Regions from separate parts of the Halomonas sp. KM072 genome, predicted to be linked through region 4. Evidence: predicted binding sites of a transcription regulator. Region 4 holds the regulator's gene; each other region holds the start of a gene.
What was found. Region 4 encodes sigma-54, which starts transcription at its own class of promoters, with help from an activator protein. Its sites were predicted from a motif close to TGGCACNNNNNTTGCTNT; they were not measured.
Positions count from the first base shown of each region.

Region 1: RVM26_RS14720 (amino acid ABC transporter substrate-binding protein) is a predicted target of sigma-54. The motif match lies at 1,271-1,288, and genes of this name have one in related genera.
Region 2: speB (agmatinase) is a predicted target of sigma-54. The motif match lies at 990-1,007, and genes of this name have one in related genera.
Region 3: RVM26_RS10100 (CmpA/NrtA family ABC transporter substrate-binding protein) is a predicted target of sigma-54. The motif match lies at 1,274-1,291, and genes of this name have one in related genera.

Region 1 covers NZ_CP136132.1:3,115,556-3,117,745, reverse strand. The annotation lists gene RVM26_RS14725 (amino acid ABC transporter permease) at 1-90, opposite strand, end outside; gene RVM26_RS14720 (amino acid ABC transporter substrate-binding protein) at 189-1,214, opposite strand; gene RVM26_RS14715 (amino acid ABC transporter substrate-binding protein) at 1,440-2,190, opposite strand, start outside.
Region 2 covers NZ_CP136132.1:2,797,858-2,800,047, forward strand. The annotation lists gene speB (agmatinase) at 1-880, opposite strand, end outside; gene RVM26_RS13255 (sigma-54 interaction domain-containing protein) at 1,168-2,190, shown strand, end outside.
Region 3 covers NZ_CP136132.1:2,125,523-2,127,712, reverse strand. The annotation lists gene RVM26_RS10100 (CmpA/NrtA family ABC transporter substrate-binding protein) at 1-1,192, opposite strand, end outside; gene RVM26_RS10095 (sigma 54-interacting transcriptional regulator) at 1,493-2,190, shown strand, end outside.
Region 4 covers NZ_CP136132.1:928,162-930,351, forward strand. The annotation lists gene ptsN (PTS sugar transporter subunit IIA) at 1-197, opposite strand, end outside; gene hpf (ribosome hibernation-promoting factor, HPF/YfiA family) at 202-510, opposite strand; gene RVM26_RS04180 (RNA polymerase factor sigma-54) at 608-2,023, opposite strand; gene lptB (LPS export ABC transporter ATP-binding protein) at 2,129-2,190, opposite strand, start outside.

The DNA of each region.
Region 1 (2,190 bases), 1.7 Mb from region 4:
TAAAAACTGAAAGATCAGCGCACGCTTTGCGCGGTCTCGCCAGAACGGTGGCTTTTGGCCAACGGGGCGAGCGTTAGGTCTTACGGACATGGATGGCGTCTCCGCTACACGGAAGGTCAATCAAATGGCCCGCCGATACCCTTGAGTGTTGATGGCAAGGGCCGGCGGGCCGGGGTCAAGCGAGACGCTTAGCGAATCGGCGGTGCGTACTGGAAGCCGCCCTGGTTCCACAGAGCGTTGACGCCCCGTTCGATTTCCAGCGGTGAATCCATGCCGACGTTACGTTCGAAGCTTTCACCGTAGTTACCTACTTGGCTCAGGATGTTGTAAGCCCAGTCGGCTTCAAGACCCATGCCTTCACCATAGTTGCCGTCCTGGCCGAGTAGACGAGCTACGTCCGGGTTCTCAGAGCTGAGCATCTCTTCAGCGTTCTCGCTGGTCACGCCGTACTCTTCACCGTTGATCATGGCGAACAGAGACCACTTGACGATGTTGAACCACAGGTCGTCACCCTGACGTACCACGGGGCCCAGCGGCTCCTTGGAGATGACGTCGGGCAGAATCATTGCAGAAGCGGGGTCGTCCAGTTGGATGCGCAGTGCGGCCAGCTGAGAGGTGTCAGAGGTTAGTACGTCACAGCGGCCAGCCTGGAAGCCGCCTACCGTTTGCTCGGAGGTATCGAAAACGATGGGGTCGAACTCCATGCCGTTGGCACGGAAGTAGTCCGCCAGGTTCAGCTCGGTAGTGGTGCCTGATTGAATACAAATTGCCGCGCCATCCAGCTCCGAAGCACTGGAAATACCCAGGTCACGAGACACCAAGAAACCTTGGCCGTCGTAGAAGGTCACCCCGGTGAAGTTTAGGCCTAGCGTGGTGTCACGGGTGGTCGTCCAGGTGGTGTTACGAGAAAGGACATCCACTTCGCCGGACTGCAGCGCGGTGAAACGCTCAACGGCGTTCAGGGAAATGTAGTTAACGGCGTCCGCATCGCCCAGTACGGCGGCGGCCACGGCACGGCATACGTCAACATCGAGACCTTGCCATTCGCCGCTATCGTCCGGCGCGGAAAAACCTGGCAAGCCATCACTAACGCCACACTGTACGGCACCGCGAGAGCGCGTTTCTTCTAATGTGTTCGCTTGCGCGGTAGCGATACCGGCCAGCGTAATTGCACCCGCAGAGGCAAGCAGTACCAGGTGTTTTTTGTTAACCATGTGTGTTCCCCTTCCTCGATTTAGTGTCGTTATGCATGTCGATGCATGCCTAAAAGCTAGCAAGGAAGGTGCCAAGAAAGATATGCCGTCAAATTCAGCGCTTTTCAACGTAAAATCAGCGGATTTGACGAAGGTAGTGGTGCAAAAAAGTAGGCCAGCAGCTACGCCATGCGCTTTTTTGGTGCGCAGCCGCTGGCGGAGGTCGGTGGCTAGTCGCTTAGCGTGTTAGCGAATGGGCGGCGCGTACTGAATGCCGCCATCTTTCCAGAGCGCGTTTAAGCCTCGTGCAATCTTAAAATCAGAGCCTGTGCCCACGTTGCGATCATAAATATCCGCGTAGTTACCTACCTGTTTGACGATTTGGTAAGCCCAGTCCGGCTGTAGGCCCATGGCTTCGCCAAAATCACCATCTTGGCCGAGCAAACGCATCACATCGGGATTTTCTGAGCTTAGCTGCTCATCCACGTTGGCTTGACTGACGCCCAGCTCTTCGGCATTCAGCATGGCAAATAGCGACCACTTCACGATGTTGAACCACTGGTCATCCCCTTGGCGCACGGCGGGGCCCAGCGGCTCTTTGGAGATGATCTCCGGTAGCACCACGGCCATATTGGGGTCGGCCAGTTGAATGCGCTGGGCGTAGAGCTGCGAGGCATCGGAGCTCAGCACGTCGCAGCGGCCTGCTTCGAACCCGGCAATCGACTGCTCGGGAGAGTCGAAGACCACGGCATCGTAGGTCATGCCGTGGATTCTGAAGTAGTCGGACAGGTTCAGTTCGCTGGTGGTGCCTGACTGAGTGCAAACAGCCGCCCCATCCAGTTCTTTTGCGCTCTGTACGCCGAGGTCGCTGGCCACCATAAACGCCTGGCCGTCGTAGTAGCTGACGCCAGTGAAGTTCATCCCGAGGGTGGTGTCGCGGCTGGAGGTCCAGGTGGTGGTGCGGGAGAGCACGTCCACCTCGCCAGACTGCAGTGCG
Region 2 (2,190 bases), 1.9 Mb from region 4:
TGTTGCCGCTGGGGTCGTACGGCGGCGACACCTCGACCAGGTCCCCGCCCACGATGTTCAAGCCAGCGGCACCACGCACGATTTCCAGCCCTTGAGCAGAGGTCAGCCCGCCCATTTCCACCGTGCCGGTACCGGGGGCGACCGAAGGGTCCAGACCATCGATGTCGAAACTGATGTACACCGGGGTATCGCCCATTTGCTCACGCACTTCAGCCATCAGTGGCGCCAGCGAGCGGTACCAGCACTCCTCGGCGGGCACTACGCGGAAACCCTGCTTGCGGCACCAGTCGAAATCTTCCGGGGCATAGCCGGTTCCACGCAGGCCGATTTGCACGACCTTGTTATGAGCCAGCAGCCCTTCCTCCTGGGCGCGGCGGAACGGCGTGCCATGGGCAATGGGCTCACCGAACATGTGCTCATTCACATCCGCATGGGCATCGATATGGATCAAGCCCACCGGGCCGTGCTTTTTGGCCATGGCGCGTAGAATCGGCAGCGTCAGCGTGTGCTCGCCCCCCAGCGTGAGAGGAATGCAGTCATGCTTCAGCACGTCGTCGTAGAAGGCGGTGATGATGTCGACGCTTTTCGGCAGGTGAAAGGTGTTGATGGGCACGTCACCGATATCGGCGACCTGAAGCCGCTCGAAGGGAGCCGCCCCCGTGGCCATGTTGTAGGGGCGCAACATGCGCGACTCATCGCGAATCTGGCGTGGCCCCAGGCGGGTACCCGGGCGATTGGAGGTGCCGATATCCATGGGAATGCCGATGAACGCCGCGTCCAACCCTGCTGCGCTCTGTTGCGTGGGCAGGCGCATCATGGTGGCAGGGCCTGCAAAGCGCGGCATGGTGTTGCCGCCCAGCGGCTGATTGAATTCCGACATCGTTCTCTCCTTGGATTTATTGTGGCCAGCCTGACGGGCCAAGCGCTTCAGCGATTTATCCAGCTCATACCGCTCATGCATCGTTGATGCACAGATCAATACACAGACCACTGCACAGACCATGCCAAGTCACCTGCGCTGATAAATAGGGGGGTTTACCGCCCCATCGATGCAAAAATGAATCGCAATGCCAATGAAACGATGCAAAAATGAATCAATGAGTCATATTTGCATCGTCCTGTTCATCCAACGATACAAAAGCGGGTGCGGTAGATAAGGAGGGACGCATGAGTGAAATCGACAGGCGCGTACTGCAAACCATCGTGGAAACCGCCAATGACCACTTCTTTATCGTCAGCGGCGACGGTCAGATTATGGATATCAGCCCCGGCGCCGAGGCGGTATACGGCGTATCACGGGAGGAGCTGCTTTCCAGCAGCGTTCAACAGCTCCAGGCCACCGGTGTTCTGAAACCGTCCATCACCATGGAAGTCATCCGCACTCGCCAGCCCGCTCAGCTAATGCAAATCACCGGCACGGGCCGCCGCGTCATTGCCGAAGCCTACCCCGTGTTCGTCAACGGCAAGCTGGAGCGCATTGTCAGCCGCTCACGGGATTTGACCGACCTTCAGCTGCTGCAGGACGAATACGCTCTGTTGCAAAAACGTTTTAGTGAACACTTGAAACGCAGCCAGGCCGCCCCCGATGCCGAAGAGCAAGCGCTGGATGACGCGCTGGACCACCTTCAGGTCAGAAGCCATGTGATGCGGGAAATCGCCCTGTTGCTCAAGCGCGTGGCACCATCGGATGCCAACGTGCTGATGCTGGGGGAGTCTGGCGTGGGCAAGACGGCCTTTGCCAAGCAGCTCCACCGCTGGAGCGAGCGCCATCATGGCCCGTTCATCGAGGTCAACTGCGCGGCGATCCCGGAAAACCTGTTCGAGTCGGAGATGTTCGGCTACCAGCCCGGCGCCTTCAGCGGTGCCGCGCGGCAAGGCAAGGCCGGACTGCTGGAGCAGGCCGAAGGGGGCACGCTGTTTCTGGATGAAATTGGCGAGCTGCCGCTGCTGATGCAGACCAAACTGCTGAAAGTGATTCAGGATGGCAGCCTGACCCGGTTGGGCGACACGCGGGCTCGTCGCGTCAACTTCCGGCTGGTCGTGGCGACCAATCAGGACTTGGCCAAACGCGTCGAAACCGGCCTGTTCAGGCTGGACCTCTACTATCGTCTGAACGTCATCCCCATCACGCTGCCCCCGCTGCGCGAGCGCCGCGAAGATATTCCCGTGCTGGTGGAAGCCTGCCTGACT
Region 3 (2,190 bases), 1.2 Mb from region 4:
CGGCCATGGAGTGCCAGGGGAAGGGGTCGAAGTCGATCCGTTCCGGCACGTTCTGAACATTGCCCAGGCCATCGGCAAAGCGCCCTGTCAGCACCTGCTCGATCACCGTGACCGGCTGGTTCAGGTAGTTGGTCGGGGCAATGGCCTCGGCGATTTCCGAACGGTTGGCTGGGTCGGAAGAGTATTGGGTGGCATCGATGATCGCCCGCAGCAGCGCGCCGTAGGTGTTGGGGTTTTGCTGGGCAAAGCGAGCGCTGGTGGCAAAGGCGCAGCACGGGTGGCCGTCCCAGATCTCCTTGGTGAGCAGGTGGATGAAGCCGATGCGTTCGAACACGGCGCGCTGATTGAACGGGTCGGGGGAGAGAAACCCATCGATGTTGCCCGCGCGCAGGTTGGCGACCATTTCGGGGGGCGGAATGACGCGAATCTGAATGTCCTGATCCGGGTCCAGGCCATGCTCGGCCACGTAGTAGCGCAGCAGGAAGTTGTGCATGGAGTACTCGAAGGGCACACCGAAGGTGAAGCCTTTCCACTGCTGCGGGTCACGCTTGTCCTGGTGGTCGTTGTGCAGCACGATGGCTTGCCCATTGACGTTCTCGATGGCAGGCGTCACGAAGGCCCGCTGGGTCGAGCCTGCCCCCAGGCTCATAGCCAGCGGCATGGGGGAGAGCATGTGGGCGGCATCGTACCGGTCGTTCAGCGAGTTATCGCGAATCAGCGCCCAGCCCGCGGTCTTGATCACATTGACGTTCAGGCCGTAACGCTCATAAAACCCCATGGGGTGGGCCATGATGATGGGCGTGGCGCAGGTGATCGGAATGAAGCCGATGTCCAGCTCGGTTTTCTCCAGCGGGCCCAAGCTCTCCTTGACCGCCGCCTTGATCGACTCCATGGGCAGCAATGTGGCCAGGGCTGCCGCCGTGGTGCCGCCACCCACCAGCTTCATGAATTGCCGGCGGTGCATGTCGCTATGGCCAAAGATGCCACGAACCAGCGCGCTCTCCACGACCCGGTCCATGATCTGTTCGGCATTGCTGGGCGGCGCTTCGCCACCGGCCAGGGTGGCCTGATGGGAAGATACGCTGGGGCGGGCAGGGTGGCACTGGTGGCAATCACACTGGCTGCCATGGATCAGCGATTGACGGTGATCGAAAGGGTTGCCGAGACTGCTGTGGTCATTGTTCTCTTTCATGGGCGTTCACCTCTCAGGAGCAAATGGGCTTCTAGCTGCGCCGTCTTGGTGCGAAACAGAGCGTTGCGGCACTGTTTCGGTAGTGCGACTTGTGTGCCACAACTGTCTGTTTTGTTTAAAGATTCATAAATTCAATAAGTTGTGGTGTTTGGTGGAATCTTGGAGGCCATGCTTGAAAACAACGATTTTTCGTTAATAACGATATTTCGTTGTTTAAATGACGAAATATCGTTATTGGCCCGTTGTTTGTATGGGTAGTGGGTATGTCGCCGCCATCGCCAGGAGATGCAGATGCCCCCCATGCCCATGACGACCGAGCCGTTGATGAGCGAGCCGTCGCTCAAGCTCATGGCCAGCCATGCCCCGCTGGCCATGCTGGTGATCGACCCGCTGGCCGATGAGCTGGTGGCTGCCAATGCGGCGGCCTGCCAACTGTTGATGCTGGAAGAGGGCGATTGGCGGGCGTCTCCGTTCAGCCATCGGTTGAGTGCCTCCTTGCCGCTGTGGGTCAGCTTTACCGATGAGGTATTGACTACCGGGCAGGCGTGGTCGGATGACCTGGTGGTGCTGGACAGCGTGCGTCAGCCACGCCGGGTAGAAGTCTTCGGTGAGCGTTTGCCGGACACCCCGCGGCTGTTGTTGACCCTGATCGACCGGCAGAAGGCCGAGCAGCGGCGCGCCCGGGCCGAGCTGGGGCGTCAGCATCGCCAGGGGGATGTAGGGTGGCAGCGCGTCGAGCAGGTGTTCGAGCGAATCGAAAGGCAGAACCAGCTGATTCTCAGCGCTGCCGGAGAGGGCATCTACGGGCTGGATGCGCAGGGCAGAACCACTTTCGTCAATCCAGCGGCCGAGCGCATTCTGGGCTGGAGCACCGAGGATATGGTGGGCCACGATGCGCATTTGATGTTTCACCACACCCATGCCGATGGCTCGCATTTCCCGGTGCAGCAGTGCCCCATTCATGCCTCGTTCAGCGATGGCCAGGTGCACCACGTCGA
Region 4 (2,190 bases):
GGAATGGCCACGCCATTGCCGATGCCGGTACTGCCCAGCCGTTCACGGCCAATCAATCGACTGAAGACTTCCTGGCTATCCAGGCTGGGCGTGTTTTGAGCGATAAAGGTGCTGAAAAACTCCAGCACCCTTTTTTTGCTGCCCCCGGGCACGTCGTACAGCACGCGCTCCGGGGGGAGAATGGTTTCCAACATCATCGGGTTAACGCACGCCAGCGCCTTGGGCGCGGGCTTGTGCTTTTTCCTTGTGTTTTACGAGCTGACGGTCGATTTTGTCCGCCAGGGCGTCAATGGCTGCGTACATGTCGTTGTCCAGCGCTTCGGCATGAAGGTCGGCTCCTGCTGCGTGCAGGGTGCAGGCGGCTTGCTGGCGCTCCTTTTCAACAGATAAGGTGACCTGGACGGTCGTGATGTTGTCGTAGTGACGTTCAACGCGTTCCAGCTTTTCGTTTACGTAGTCACGCAAGGCGTCAGTCAGTTCAACGTGATGACCAGTGATGTTTACTTGCATTGACGTGCTCCTTATCCATCGGACTGTACTTCGATTGTAACCCTTTTTGGGCCATTGCAAAGCCCTCGTCGAGAGTTTGTTGGGCGAGAGCGTTTAACTAGCGTAAACGACGGCGCTCACTCGACGAAGGTATACCCATCGACTCACGGTACTTGGCCACGGTGCGGCGGGCCACGGTGATGCCGCCCGCTTCCAGCAGGGTGACCAGACGGCTGTCGGAGAGTGGCTTGCCCGGAGGCTCGTCCTGAATCAGTTTCTTGATGCGTGCTCGAATGGCCGTGCTGGAATGGCTGTCGCCACCTTCCTGGCCGCTGACTTGGCTGGAGAAGAAGTACTTGAGCTCGAACACCCCGCGCGGGGTATGAATGTATTTCTGGGTAGTGACCCGCGAGATGGTCGACTCATGCATCTCCACCGCTTCGGCGATATCGGCCAGAATCAGCGGTTTCATGGCTTCTTCGCCATGCTCCAGAAAGCCGATCTGCCGAGCAATGATCTCGCGCCCCACGCGCAGCAGGGTGTCATTGCGGCTCGAAAGGCTTTTGATCAGCCAGCGAGCCTCCTGGAGATGCTCTTTCAGAAACTGGTTGTCCTGGCTCTTGTCGGCGCGTTTGATCAGACTGGCGTAGTCGGGCTGAATACGCAGTCGAGGCAGCGCTTCCGGGTTGAGTTCCAGGTGCCAGCCCTCGTGATCGTGGCGTACCACCAGATCTGGCGTGACATAGCTGTCGTCGGTGATGCCGTAGGCGCTTCCAGGCCTGGGGTCAAGGCTGCGAATTAAACGGATGACATCGTCCAACTGCTCGTCGTCGAGGCTCAGGCGTCGCTTCAGCAAGCGCATGTCGTCCTTGCCAAGGGCTTCGAGAAACTGGCGTACCAGGCGTTTGGCAGGCATCAGCAGCGGGGTGTCTTCGGGCAGCGAGGCCAGCTGCAGCATCAGGCACTCCCGCAGGTCTCGGGCAAATACTCCGGTGGGTTCGAACTGCTGAAGGCGCAGCAGGGTGTTTTCGACCTCGCGCTGGCTCAGGCCGTCGTGGCCTTGTGCCTTGAGCCCCTCGCGAATGTCGTTGAGAGGCTGGGTCAGGTAGCCGTTGGCATCCAGCGCATCGATGAGGCTTTCGGCGATGGCATGTTCACGGGAGGAGAAGTCGGTCATGGCCAATTGCCAAAGCAGGTGACCGTGCAGGCTCTGCCCCGCCGCCTGACGCTCGAAGTCCGGGCCTTCGCTGCTGCCGCCCATGCTCCCCATGTCCTGGTACGTATCGGACCAGTCGCTGTCTACGGAAAGCTCGCTGGGGATGCTGTCTGCCCACTCGGCTTCCTGAGGCTCGCTGACGGCCTGTTCGCCAAACTCATCTTCCTGCTCGAGCATGGGGTTGGCATCCAGCGCCTGCTGAATTTCTTGACGAAGGTCCAGCGTCGATAGCTGAAGCAGCGCAATGGCCTGCTGCAGCTGAGGTGTCATGGTCAGCTGTGTGCCGATGCGCAGTTGAAGAGAAGCTTTCATGACCATCTGAGAACCACTCGTTAATCAGAAAGCTCCACCCTAGAGCGAGTCTGCGTTTGGTGCAAGTGCAATAAGCATGCCACTAAATAAAATGTCTTCGTGGGCCATTGTTTAAAGCCGGAAGTCGGCGCCCAGATAGACGTCACGTACCTTCTGGTTATTGAGGATTTCCT